One region of the Nonomuraea sp. NPDC003727 genome, then DNA from elsewhere that is predicted to be linked to it. Evidence: riboswitches for the same ligand, from Rfam matches in the RefSeq annotation. Region 1 holds a riboswitch; each other region holds the start of a gene.

Region 1 (3,199 bases):
CCGCCTGCGCGTCATCTGCGACAGGATCGGCGTCGCCACGGCCATCGAGGCCGTGGCCTGGGCCGCGCGCCGGCGACTGATCTAGTCGGCGATCCGTACGGCTCCCGCGAACGGCCTGTTGGCGATCGCGGCGACCCGGACGACGTCACCCGTGCGGGGCGCGTGCACCATCATCCCGCCGCCGATGTAGATGCCCACATGGTGCAGGTCGTTGTAGAAGAAGACCAGGTCGCCGGGGCGTAGCTGCTCGCGCGAGATGTGGGTGCCGGCCGTCCACTGGTCGCCGGTGTAGTGCGGCAGGCTGATGCCCACCTGCTGGTAGGCGGCCATGACCAGGCCCGAGCAGTCGAAGGAACTCGGCCCCTCGGCGCCCCACACGTACGGCTTGAGCTGCTGGGTCAGCGCCCAGCGGGCGGCCTGCGCGGCCTTGCCGCTGCCGATGATGGGCAGGTTGACCCTGCTGGCGCGGGTGCCCGGCCGTCCCGCCTCGCCCAGGGCGCGCCGGAACAGGCTGCTCTCGGTCTTGGCGACCATCGAGGTGATCTTGTCGCGCTTGCTGCCGAGGTCGTTGACGAGTTTCTGGACCTCGGCCAGGCGTGTCTTGGCGGTCGACCTCGCCTTCTCGGCGGCGGCGATGGACTCGGCGAGTTCCTTGACCTCCTGGCCCTGCTGCTGGCCGAGGGCGTAGGAGGTGGCGGCGGCGTCGAGGAAGGAGTCGGGGTCGGCCGCCGAGGTGAAGGCCAGGCCGTCGGCGAGGCCGCCGTACATGTAGGTGCTCTCGGCCACGAGCGTGGCTCGGGCGCGCTTGGCGGCCAGATCGGCCTCGCTGGTGGCCAGGACCTTCTTGGCGGTCTCGGCGGACTTCTTGACGCCCTTGAGCTTCTCGCGCTGCCCGTTGTACTGCTCGGTGAGCGTCTCGATGTCGTTGTGCATCTTCTCGACGCGCTCGGCGAGCTCCTTGAGCGTCGGCTTGGGGTCGGCGGCGGCCGGGCTCAGCGGCATGGCGAGGGCGAGGACGGCCATCGCGGCGCTCACGACGGCGAACCGCTTCCTGGGGGAGCCCGGTTCGTGGGGGCGGGCGTGCTTGCCCGCGGACTTCCCCTCGTGAGTGCGCCTGCGCTTCACCAACCAGCTCCTCTCGTAGCCGCCGACCGGGTTAGCTGACGGGTTCGGGCCGGAGCAGCCCTACCGAGCACGGACTCGGACTCACCCCTGTGGCGGTCGGTGGTCCGCCGGCGGGTCCCCGGCTCCCCGTGGTGGGGGATTAGGCGCGTCACCCACGCCTGGCTGCGTGGGTGACATCGTCGCTGGACACTAGTGCAAGCCAGGTTCGTGCTCAACCAGAACTACGGATCCAGTAGAGGATGCGCAAACAAAGGATCACGGGCGGGTCACGCGAAAGCCTGATCAACCAGGGCATTGCGTGCCCTTTGCCCGGATTGGCAGAGATTTGTCGGGCATGTCGTGCGTCGATGCGGAGCGTGCTCGCCTCGCTACGTGAGGTCATGTGATGGTAGTTAGGGATGGGCCGAAACAAGCTCGGTACGCTGAAGGGCCATGGAGCAGGCCGTCGAGCGCCCAATGCAGGACACCGAGATCGTCGTACGGCGCGCCCGCACGCCGGACGTCAGGTCGATCAAGCGCCTGGTCGACATCTACGCGGGGGCGGGCCGCAAGCTTCTCGAAAAAGCCACGGTCACGCTGTACGAGGACGTCCAGGAGTTCTGGGTCGCCGAGCGCGGCGGCCAGGTGGTCGGCTGTGGCGCGCTCCATGTGCTGTGGGAGGACCTCGCCGAAATTCGCACGGTAGCCGTGGATCCCGCGGCCAAAGGTTCAGGCGTCGGTCACCGTATTGTTACCGCGCTCGTGAGAACGGCTCGCGACCTGGGCCTTCGCCGGGTCTTCTGCCTGACGTTCGAGGTCGACTTCTTCGCCCGACACGGCTTCGTGCCCATCCAGGGAACACCGGTATCACCCGAGGTCTACGCCGAGCTGCTGGCCTCCTACGACGAGGGTGTGGCCGAGTTTCTGGACCTCGAGCACGTCAAGCCCAACACCCTTGGCAACACCAGGATGCTGCTTCATCTGGACGCAGTTGACTACGGCGTTGACCAAGAGGAAAGGTGATTGTTGATACTCATGTCGATACGTTGGGCAACAGCAAGCATGTGTCCTGACATGTGCCACATGCGCCATCGAAGCGAGGTGACACGGTGAGCACCGGACAGCCGCCGTACCCGGACCAACCTGACGACAATTCCGGATACGGTCAGCAGAACGCAGGACGCCCTGGCGAGCAGCCGGATCCTGATGTGACGATCGTCGGCTATCGCCATGAGGGCGGCGGCTACGGTCAGCCGTCACAGGGCCAGCCCGACCAAGGCTACGGCCAGCAGGGCTACGGCCAGCAGCCCGGTTACGGCCAGCAGGGTTACGGCCAGCAGCAGCAGCCCGGCTACGGCCAGCCTTCCTCGGGCCAGCAGGGCTACGGCCAGCAGCAGCCCGGCTATGGACAGCAGGGCTACGGCCAGCCCGCGTCAGGCCAGCAGCCCGGCTACGGCCAGCCCTCCTCGGGCCAGCAGGGCTACGGCCAGCAGCCCCCCGCTTCCGGCCAGCAGCCTTACGGTCAGCAGGGCTACGGCCAGCAGTACGGCCAGCCCGGCTACGGCCAGCAGGGCTCCTCGGGCCAGCAGCCCGAGTACGGCCAGCAGGGCTACGGTCAGCAGCAGGCCTCGTCCGGCCAGCAGCCCGAGTACGGGCAGCAGGGCTACGGCCAGCAGCAGGGCTCCTCGGGCCAGCAGCCCGAGTACGGCCAGCAGCCGGAGTACGGCCAGCCCGGCTACGGCCAGCAGCAGCCCGGGTACGGCCAGCCGGCATCCGGCCAGCAGCCCGGTTACGGCCAGCCCTCGGGTCAGCAGCCCGGTTATGGCCAGCAGCCCGGCTATGGTCAGCAGGGCTACGGCCAGCAGGGCCAGTCGCAGCCCGGCTACGGTCAGTCCTCGCCCTACGGTCAGCAGCAGCCCTACCAGCCCGGTTACGGCCAGCAGCAGCCGCCCGCCTACGGCCAGCCCGGCTACGGCCAGCCGTACGGCGCTCCGGCCGGCCTGCAGCCGCCCGGCGCACCCGCCCCGCTCGCCGAGTGGTGGCAGCGCCTGGTCGCCCGCATCGTCGACGGCGTGATCTTCGCGGTCTTCTGGAT
Region 2 (3,199 bases), on a different contig from region 1:
ACGATCGCGGAGCTGTCGGAGGCCGACGTCGTCATCAGCGACGCGGCCCTGCCGGACGAGGCGCGCGCGGAGCTGGCCGAGCGGGCGGGAGAACTGATCATCGCGGAGGACATCAAGTGAAGCGCACCATCGCGCACATGGCCGACGGCCGAGAGTTGATCTACTTCGACCGGCGCGACGACGCCGACCGGAGCGCGATCGACGAGCGCGAGCTGCCGCCCAGGCCCGCGGCCTCCGAACTGCGCTACGACCCGCTCACCGAGGAGTGGGTGGCGATGGCGGGTCACCGGCAGACCCGCACCTTCCTGCCGCCGGCCGACGAGTGCCCGCTGTGCCCGACCAGGCCCGGCAAGCCGACCGAGATCCCGGCCGCCGACTACGACGTCGCCGTCTTCGAGAACCGCTTTCCCAGCTTCTCCACCAACCTGGGCACCTACACCGCCCCCGGCGGGCTGAGCGAGGTGCGGCCGGGGGTCGGGCGCTGCGAGGTCGTCTGCTTCACCTCCGACCACGACTCCTCCTTCTCGGCGCTGTCCGACGAGCAGGTGGAGCTGGTGATGGAGGCCTGGGCCGACCGCACGGCCGAGCTGTCGGCGATCCCGGGCGTGGAGCAGGTGTTCTGCTTCGAGAACAGGGGCGCCGAGATCGGCATCACGCTGGCGCACCCGCACGGCCAGATCTACGCCTACCCCTACGTCACCCCGCGCACCCGCCTGCACCTGGCGGCCGCGGCCAAGCGGCCGAACCTGTTCGCCGACGTGCTGGCCGCCGAGCGGGCGGGCGAGCGTGTGGTGGCCGCCAACGAGCTGTGGACCGCGTTCGTGCCGGCCGCCGCCCGCTACCCGTTCGAGGTGCACCTCTACCCGCACCGCCAGGTTCCGGACCTGGCGGCGCTCACCCAGGAGGAGCGCGCCGCCTTCGGCCCCGTCTACACCCGCGTGCTGAAGGCGCTCGACGGGCTGTTCGGGGTGGTCATGCCGTACGTGGCCGCCTGGCACCAGGCCCCCGTACGGCACGGCCGCGACCTGGCCTACCTGCACATGGAGCTGTTCAGCATCCGCAGGGCGCCGGAGAAGCTGAAGTACCTGGCGGGCTCGGAGTCGGCGATGGGCGCCTTCGTCAACGACGTTCTGCCCGAGGACGCGGCGCGGCTGCTTCGATCACAAGTAGATCACTAATTAATGTCCGCTTGAGGTCGCATTACGGGGGATTTACTACTAATATCCCGATTCGTCGGCTTTCACAGCCGTCACATGCCTAATCCTGGGCGCGTTGCCCGGAGCCGGGGACCCATCGAGAACCTGGGGTGAATCCACGCGTGTGGTAGGGCTTCTCCCGCCCGAACCCGTCAGCTAACCCGGCCGGCAGACGGAGAGGATCGTTCGTGGCGTCCCCCACGTCCCGTTTCGCATGCGGTGCTGTCGCCGCGCTGTCCCTCGTGATCGGTTCCGCGACCGCGGTCTCGGCTGCCCCCAAGCCGTCCGAACCGCAGTTGCGGACCGAGCTGAAGAAGCTCAACACCCGGGTCGACAAGCTGATCCGGACCTACAACGCCAAGCGCGTCTCGCTGGCCAAGGCCCAGAAGGACGCGAAAGCGGCCGGGAAACAGCTCGCGGCGGCCGAGCAGACGCTGGTCACGGCCGAGAAGGAGGCCTCGAGGATCACCGAGCTGCGCTACCAGGCCAGCACCCCTGACCTGCCGACGCTGCTGTTCACCCCCGACCTCAACACCGCCGCCCTGCTCGAGCAGATGAGCGCCGAGCAGGACGCGGTCGTCAAGAACGTCGCCGCGGCGCGCGACACCAAGAAGCAGGCCGCCGACGCGGCCACCGCGCTCGCCGACCGGATCAGGACCGAGACCGAGCAGGTCGCCGGCGACCGGAAGGCCGCCGAGGGCATGATCAAGGACATCGAGAAGAAGCTGCAGGCCCTCGTGCCGACCGGTCCTGGCCGCAAGGCCGACGGCAGCTGGGCGCCCGAGCTTCCCGCCGGGTCGGACAACATCACCCCGCGCACCCGGCTCATGCGCGACACCATCAAGAAGACGTTCGCGCTGCCGTTCGAGGTGGGCTGCTACCGGTCGGGCAGCAGCGGGGAACACCCCCTCGGAAGGGCCTGCGACTTCATGATGAGCTCGGGCGGCTCCATGCCCGCGGCCGTCAACCGGACGCTGGGCGACCAGATCGCGGCGTGGGCGGTGAAGAACCAGACCCGCCTGGGCGTCAAGTACGTGATCTGGCGGCAGCGGATCAACAGCGGCAGCGGCTGGCGGCCGATGTCCGACCGCGGCAGCATCACCGAGAACCACTACGACCACGTCCACGTCTCGATGAACTGAAAGCAGGCGATGGCGAGCCGCCTGGACCGATACGCCTCCGCCGCCCCCGCCGCCGTCCTCGGCGGCGGGGGCGTTCACGGGTCAGGCGAGGTCGAACCGGTCGAGTTCCATGACCTTGGTCCAGGCCGCGACGAAGTCGGTCACGAACTTGTCGCGGGCGTCCTGGCTGGCGTAGACCTCCGCGAGGGCCCGTAGCTGGGAGTTGGAGCCGAAGATGAGGTCGACCGCGGTGGCGGTCCACTTCACCTCATCGGTGACCACGTCGCGGATCTCGTACAGATGCTCCTCGGAGTCCGATGCCTTCCACCGGGTGCCCGGGGAGAGCAGGTTGGTGAAGAAGTCGGCGGTGAGCACACCGGGCCGGTCGGTGAGGACGCCGTGCCGGGTACCGCCGACGTTGGCTCCGAGGGAACGCAGGCCGCCGATGAGGACGGTCATCTCGGGCGGAGTCAGGTTGAGCATGTAGGCACGATCGACGAGCAGCACCTCCGGTTGCGTCTTCTCGTCGGAACGCAGGTAGTTGCGGAACCCGTCGGCCCGCGGCTCCAGGACCCGGAAGGACTCGACGTCGGTCTGCTCCTGAGTGGCGTCGGTACGGCCTGGGCGGAACGGCACCGTCACCGCCACGCCGGCCTCGCCCGCTGCCCTCTCGACGGCGGCCGAGCCGGCCAGCACGATCAGGTCGGCGAGCGAGATCTTCGCGCCGCCGGCCTCGTTGAACTCGCGCCGGATGCCCTCGAGGGTGTCCAGGACCGTCGTGAGCTGCTCGGGCTGGTTGACCTCCCAGCTGCGCTGCGGCTCGAGACGGAGCCGGGCGCCGTTTGCGCCGCCGCGCTTGTCGGTGGACCGGAAGCTCGCTGC
Region 3 (3,199 bases), on a different contig from region 1:
CGGCTACTCGTGCGGTGATGTCGTCACCGATCTCGTGCGTCGTACGGCCGGCCCGTCCGGTGAGGCGCTCCACGATGTCGTCGGCCACGGCCTGCTCGACGCGGGCCGCCTCCTCGGTCAGGCCGAGGTGGTCGAGCATCATGGCCACCGACAGAATCGTGGCGGTGGGGTCGGCCTTGCCCTGGCCGGCGATGTCGGGCGCGCTGCCGTGGACCGGCTCGAACATGCTGGGCGCGGTCCGGTCGGGGTTGATGTTGCCGCTGGCGGCCAGCCCGATGCCGCCGGCGATGGCGGCGCCGATGTCGGTGATGATGTCGCCGAAGAGGTTGTCGGTGACGATCACGTCGAAGCGCTCGGGCTGGCTGACGAAGAACATCGAGGCCGCGTCGATGTGCTGGTAGTCGGTCGTGACCTGGGGGAACTCGGCGGCCACCCGGTTGACGGTGCGCATCCACAGGTCGCCGGCGTAGGTCAGCACGTTGGTCTTGTGGACCAGCGTGAGCTTCTTGCGGGGGCGCTCGGCGGCCTTGGCGAAGGCGTAGCGGACCACGCGCTCGACGCCGAAGGCGGTGTTGAGCGACTCCTGGGTGGCGATCTCGTGCGGGGTGCCGCGACGCAGCACGCCGCCGGCGCCCGCGTAGAGGCTCTCGGTGCCCTCGCGCACGACGATCATGTCGATGTCTTCGGGGCGGGTGTCGGCCAGCGGGGTCGTCACGCCGGGGAAGAGCTTCACCGGACGCAGGTTGACGTAGTGGTCGAGCTCGAAGCGGAGCCGCAGCAGCAGGTCACGCTCGAGGACGCCCGGCGGGACACTGGGGTCGCCGATCGCGCCGAGCAGGATGGCGTCGTAGCCGCGCAGCTCCTGCAGGGTCTCGTCGGTCAGGGTTTCGCCGGTGGCGTTGTAGCGAGTGGCGCCCAGATCGTAGTGGGTGGTCTCGATCTTGGCGCCGACCGCCTCCAGGACCTTGAGCCCCTCGGCGACGACCTCGGTGCCGATCCCGTCACCGGGGATGACGGCCAGACGAATGTTGCGCGACTCCATGGCCGGTACCTTACCGGGTCGTCTCGGCTGGCGAACACCTGATCTCACTTTCCGGACACGGCGTTTTGTCGTGTTTGCGGTCTTTTGACCCTTTCGTTAGAGTCTCGGCCAGCCTAATCCGGTGCGACGTTCGCACGGAGCCGGGGACCCATTCCCCCTGGGGCGAATCGGCACCCCCATGCCGTAGGGCGGCTTCCACGCCCGAGCCCGTCAGCTAACCCGGTCGGCCCCGTGGAAGGACATTCCCCTGTCTCGCATCATCACGGCTGCCGTCGTCGGCGGCCTCCTCGCCACAGGTATCGCCGCCGCCTCCCCCGCGTCGGCCGCCCCCGCCCCCGCCCTGAAGCAGCCGGTCACGGCCGAACCCGGCACCGACCGGCCCGTCCAGGACGACCCCGCTCGTACGGTGACCCTCACCGGAGCGGACATCAAGAAGGCCCAGCTCGAGAAGGCACCCAAGCCCGCATGGCAGATCGCGCTCGACTTCGCGATGGCCAAGCGGGGCACGCCGTACGTCTGGGGCGGCACCGGGCCGAACGGCTACGACTGCTCAGGACTGACGATGAAGGCCTACAAGAAGGCGGGGATCGAGCTTCCTCGCGTGGCCGCCGACCAGTACCAGGCGTACGACAAGAAGATCACGTGGAACAACCTGAAGCCCGGCGACCTGGTCTTCTTCAGCGGACTGGGCCACGTCGGGATGATCTCCAAGCCCGGCTACATGGTGCACGCGCCGCACAGCGGTGACGTGGTGAAGGAGGAGAAGCTCAGCGCGTGGCGGCGCCAGGCGTTCGTCGGCGCGGTACGGCCCGACCCCAAGGGCGTGAAGCAGCAGGCGCGACTCGTCGAGGCGAAGTCCTCGTCCGCGCCCGTGGGGCTACGAGCCACGTTCTGACCCGTCGGAGCGCGCGTCAGCCCGGGAACCGGAGGCGGTTTCCGGGCTGACGCGCGCCCGGAGGGGGATCCGGGGTCTCCCCGGTGGAGCAGGGGGACCTCCACCGGGTGGTCCCGCTCAACGGGGGAAGCCGGCCGGCGCCCCCAGGGGAAAAGGGTGGTCCCACCCAGCGGGGGAAGGGTGGTGTCCCGCCCAGCGGGGAAAGGGGCGGTCCCGCTCAGCCGGGGAAGGGGGAACCGCCGTTGTCCCTGCGGTCCAGGGCGGTCTGGAGGGCCTGCGCGGCCTCTTCCTCGTGGTCGTCGGCGCGGTTCCATGGATACATGTCGTACACGTGGCTCATCTCGTTTCGCGGACGCGAGTGAAATCGGACGTCGGATCCCGGTCGCGAATCCGACCGGGCCTGGTCTCGTGCGGTCCGGATCACGGACCGGACGAAAGGGGACTTAAGGCCGACGCAACGCCGCTCACCGCGACGGGTAGTCGACCTGCCCTAACAGGCCCCGTCGCGGCAGGTAATAAGTACGAGTACCCAGCGCATCCCTACCAAAGTACCTGGCACGGTCCAGGCTGTCTCGTTGGACGTCCGAATATCTCACGATGCGAGACGGCAGCGGAAAGAAAGAACGCCCTCCCGCCGAGCGGCGGAAGGGCGTTCTCCATGGGAAGCGTCAATCGGACAGGTCGACCGAGCGCCCGCTGTCGGCGCCGATCTCCGCCACGATCTGGTCCATCACGTCCGACGGGATCGCCGAGTCGACGGTCAGCGCGATCAGCGCCTTGCCGCCCTTGACGTCCCGCGCCACCTGCATGGAGGCGATGTTGATGCCCTTCTCGCCGAGCAGGTGACCCACGACGCCGACGATGCCGGGCCGGTCGGTGTAGGTGAAGAAGGCCAGGTGGTCGGTCGGCTCGATCTCCATCTCGTAGCCGTTGACCTCGACGATCTTGGTGATCTGGCGCGGCCCCGACAGCGTGCCCGACACCGAGACGGTGCGGCCGTCGGCCAGCACACCGCGCACGCCGACGACGTTGCGCCAGTCGGGGCTCTCGGAGCTGGTGACCAGCTCGACGGTCAGGCTGCGTTCCTTGGCCAGCAGCGGCGCGTTGACGTAGGTGACGGCGTCCTCGACGATGTCGGTGAAGACGCCCTTGAGCGCGGCCAGCTCCAGCACCCGCACGTCCTGCGCGGCGATCTCGCCACGGACCTCGATGTCGAGCTTGGTGGCGGTCTCACCGGCGAGCGCGGTGAAGACGCGGCCCAG
Region 4 (3,199 bases), on a different contig from region 1:
GGCAAGCCGTACCAGTACGGCGGGACGGGCCCGGGCGGCTGGGACTGCTCGGGACTGACCCAGGCCTCGTGGCGGGCCGCCGGCGTGTCGCTGCCGCGCACCACCTGGGAGCAGTGGGCCTGGGGTGCCAAGCGCAGGGTCTCTCTCGACAAGCTGCAGCCCGGCGACCTCATCTTCAGCTCAGGGCTCGGGCACGTGAGCATCTACGCCGGCGGCGGCAAGATCGTGCACGCCCCCCAGACGGGTGACGTGGTGAAGGTCGCCAGCCTGTCCTCCTACGGCGGGCGGCTGGTCGGCGCCATCCGGCCGTAGGTCTCGCTCAGCTCGCGCAGCACCCGCAGGTAGGCGCTCACCGCGGGCGGGCGGCCCGGCGCCGGCAGGACGGCGGCGCTGATCCGCCTGGCGGGCAGTCGCGGCGCGGGCTCGACCAGCCGGATGCCGGAGCGCACGGCCATGCCCGCGATCGACGGGTGGAGCATCACGCCCACGCCCGCCGCCACCAGGCCCTGGCGGCCGTTCCAGTCGTCGCACAGGTGGGCGATCCTCGGCGCGCGTCCCATCGCGGCCCGCAGCTGCGCGACGGGGGCCAGGCCGTCGGGGTGCGTGCCGTCGATCCAGGGCTCGGCGGCGAGGTCGGCCAGCCGTACCCGCTCTCCGGCCGCCAGCGGATGCCCGGCCGGCAGGGCGACCAGCAGCTCGTCGTCGAACAGGTCGAGCACTTCCAGCCCCGGGTCGGGGACGGGATCCCACGAGGTCAGCAGGGCGACGTCGGTGGCGCCCTCCGCCAGGCCGGCGGTGACGGGGCACGCGACGTCAGGGCCGCCGACCTTGAGGGAGAGCTCGACGCCGGGGTGGTCGGCGGCGAAGCGGCGGAAGCTCTCGGGCACGAACCTGGTGGCCGCGCTCGGGAAGGCGGTGACCCTGACCCGGCCGGTGTCGGCCGTGGCGAAGGCGCGCAGCCTGGTCTCGAACAGGCTCATGCCGTCGAGCACGGCCATGGCCTGCTCGATCGCCGCCCGGCCCGCCTCCGTCGGCTGGACGCCCCTCGGGCGGCGGTGGAAGAGCGTGACGCCGGTGTGGCGTTCGAGCATGGCGATCTGCCGCGAGACGGCCGGCTGGGTCATGGAGAGCACCTCGGCCGCTCCGGAGAACGAGCCGCGCCGTCCGACCTCCACCAGGACGCGTAGCGACCACCCATCAAGCATGCGCCGAGTGTATGTCGCAGGGATTAAGCCTTAATTCTCCTTATACCGGGAGTGTGAGGAAAGTAACGGATGCGATCTGACAGGTCGCCACAGAAGCAACTGTGAGCAGGGTCACATCCGGATAACGAAACCCGGTGTAGAGCAGCGACTCCTCTTCTGACAAGAACCAGTCGGTGATCTTGACAGCTTTGCCCGGCCTTTGCCTGGCCTTGGGGTGCCGGGTACGTTCTCGCATCGCGGCGACCAAGCCATGGCGCCGGAACCGCTCACCGGCCCCGCAACGGCCGGTGCACGCATAAAGATCCGCTGGTCGCCGCGCCGTAACCCCAGACAGGCGTGCGCGGGTCGACCCGCCGAGTCCGTGCGGCATGGAGCACGGAGCCGGGGACCCACGTTCCTGGGGTGAATCCGGCCTGCGGGCCGGAAGGGCGACTTCCCCGCCCGAACCCGTCAGCTAACCCGGTAGGCATTGGTGGAAGTCCCAAGGAGACATTCTGTCTACCCCCTCTAGCACAACCCGTCTGTCCTGTCTTGCCCTCAGCGGCGTCGTGGTGGCGATGGGAGGGATCGTCCTCCACGCACCCGCGGCGCAGGCGACAGTGACCCCGGCGACAGCGGCCCCCGCGACCACCACCCTGGTGACCCCGGTGACCACCACCCTGGCGACGACGACGACCGTGAAGACGGCGCCGGCCGTACAGGCGGGCGCGGCGTCGACGGCCGCGGCGACACGGCAGGCCAAGGCGGCTCGACAGCGGCTGAAGGCGGCCAAGGCCGTCGCCACCGCCAAGAAGCAGATCGGCGACCCCTACCGCTTCGGCGGCACAGGACCCGGCGCCTTCGACTGCTCGGGACTGGTCCAGTACTCCTGGGCCAAGGCCGGCATCAAGATCCCCCGCGTCACGTACAGCCAGTACGCGCGCATCAAGAAGAAGGTCAGGTGGAGCGATCTCAAGCCTGGTGACCTGATGTTCTTCCGCGGGAAGGGCCACGTCGGCATGTACGTCGGCAAGGGCCGGATGGTCCACTCGCCGAGCACGGGCAAGACCGTGCGGATCGAGAAGCTCGGCGGCTGGCGCAAGGCGTCCTTCGCCGGCGCGGTCCGCCCCGGCGCGTAACCCCCGGCCGCCGGACGCCCGAAACTCCGGCGCGTAGCCCCCGGCCGCCGGACAGGCCTAAGCCCCGTCCATCCCCCTCGGACGGGGCTTCGGCCTGTCCGGGCTAGCATCACAGCCGTGGTGACCCGCAGAACCCTGCTGGCGGCCGCGCTGGCCGGACCGGCGATCTGCACGGTGGCCGGGTCCGCGGGACGCCGCCTGCCGCCCGAGGCCCGCGCGCTCGGCGAATCAGGCGTCGTCGTCGCCTACGGCGCGCGCTCGCTCGTCGTCGGGCACCACACCGCCGCCGCCCTCCTGCGCGACCTGGCCACGCGGGCCGACGTGGCGGCCCTCACCGTCTCGGCGGTCCTGCGGCGCGCCGTACGGCCACGGGTCGTGGTGCCCAGGACCACCGCGGAGGCGGCCGCCCTCGCGGGCACGGGCCCCGTCGTGGGGCTGGCCGCGCTGGCCTCGGCGGGACAGGTGATCGTCCTGCCCGGCGCCTTCGCGCGCCTCACACCCGTGGGCCGCGACGTCGTCCTCACCCACGAGCTGACCCACGTGGCCGCCGGAACGGAAGGGCGGCCCGTGTGGCTGCGGGAAGGGTTCGCCGACTACGTCGGCTACCTGCGCTCGGGACTCGCGACGCGGGTGGCGGCCGCGGAACTGGCGGCCGAGGCGCGCGCGGGACGGCTGCCCGGCGCGCTGCCCGCCGACGCCGCCTTCGCGCCGGGCACGCCCCGGCTCGCGCAGGTCTACCAGGAGTCATGGCTGGCCTGCCGCCTGATCGCCGCCAGGTACGGCGAGCGGGCGCTGGCCGACCTCTACCAGCGGGCCGCCGGAATGCGGCTCGGCCAGGCGCTCGAGCCGCTGGGCCTGTCGGTCCGCGCGCTCGTC

Evidence for each region. A riboswitch is a leader RNA that binds a small molecule or an ion and turns the genes downstream of it on or off. The one in region 1 is predicted to bind cyclic di-AMP.
Region 2: it holds a riboswitch for cyclic di-AMP, as region 1 does, so the genes downstream of both, ACWDLG_RS14055 (coiled-coil domain-containing protein) here and ACWDLG_RS20245 (NlpC/P60 family protein) in region 1, are expected to answer to the same signal.
Region 3: it holds a riboswitch for cyclic di-AMP, as region 1 does, so the genes downstream of both, ACWDLG_RS36120 (C40 family peptidase) here and ACWDLG_RS20245 (NlpC/P60 family protein) in region 1, are expected to answer to the same signal.
Region 4: it holds a riboswitch for cyclic di-AMP, as region 1 does, so the genes downstream of both, ACWDLG_RS18430 (C40 family peptidase) here and ACWDLG_RS20245 (NlpC/P60 family protein) in region 1, are expected to answer to the same signal.

What each region holds. Positions count from the first base shown of each region.
Region 1 is NZ_JBSFNE010000007.1:328,376-331,574, reverse strand. Features, by position in the region: gene ACWDLG_RS20250 (LuxR C-terminal-related transcriptional regulator) at 1-85, shown strand, start outside; gene ACWDLG_RS20245 (NlpC/P60 family protein) at 82-1,125, opposite strand; cyclic di-AMP (ydaO/yuaA leader) riboswitch at 1,131-1,281, opposite strand; gene ACWDLG_RS20240 (amino-acid N-acetyltransferase) at 1,558-2,127, shown strand; gene ACWDLG_RS20235 (RDD family protein) at 2,214-3,199, shown strand, end outside.
Region 2 is NZ_JBSFNE010000004.1:510,387-513,585, reverse strand. Features, by position in the region: gene ACWDLG_RS14065 (DeoR/GlpR family DNA-binding transcription regulator) at 1-120, shown strand, start outside; gene galT (galactose-1-phosphate uridylyltransferase) at 117-1,178, shown strand; cyclic di-AMP (ydaO/yuaA leader) riboswitch at 1,245-1,381, shown strand; gene ACWDLG_RS14055 (coiled-coil domain-containing protein) at 1,385-2,338, shown strand; gene katG (catalase/peroxidase HPI) at 2,420-3,199, opposite strand, start outside.
Region 3 is NZ_JBSFNE010000019.1:19,775-22,973, forward strand. Features, by position in the region: gene ACWDLG_RS36115 (3-isopropylmalate dehydrogenase) at 1-1,042, opposite strand, end outside; cyclic di-AMP (ydaO/yuaA leader) riboswitch at 1,143-1,286, shown strand; gene ACWDLG_RS36120 (C40 family peptidase) at 1,449-1,937, shown strand; gene ACWDLG_RS36125 (hypothetical protein) at 2,155-2,277, opposite strand; gene serA (phosphoglycerate dehydrogenase) at 2,606-3,199, opposite strand, start outside.
Region 4 is NZ_JBSFNE010000006.1:430,746-433,944, reverse strand. Features, by position in the region: gene ACWDLG_RS18440 (NlpC/P60 family protein) at 1-312, shown strand, start outside; gene ACWDLG_RS18435 (LysR family transcriptional regulator) at 276-1,205, opposite strand; cyclic di-AMP (ydaO/yuaA leader) riboswitch at 1,547-1,689, shown strand; gene ACWDLG_RS18430 (C40 family peptidase) at 1,763-2,323, shown strand; gene ACWDLG_RS18425 (hypothetical protein) at 2,441-3,199, shown strand, end outside.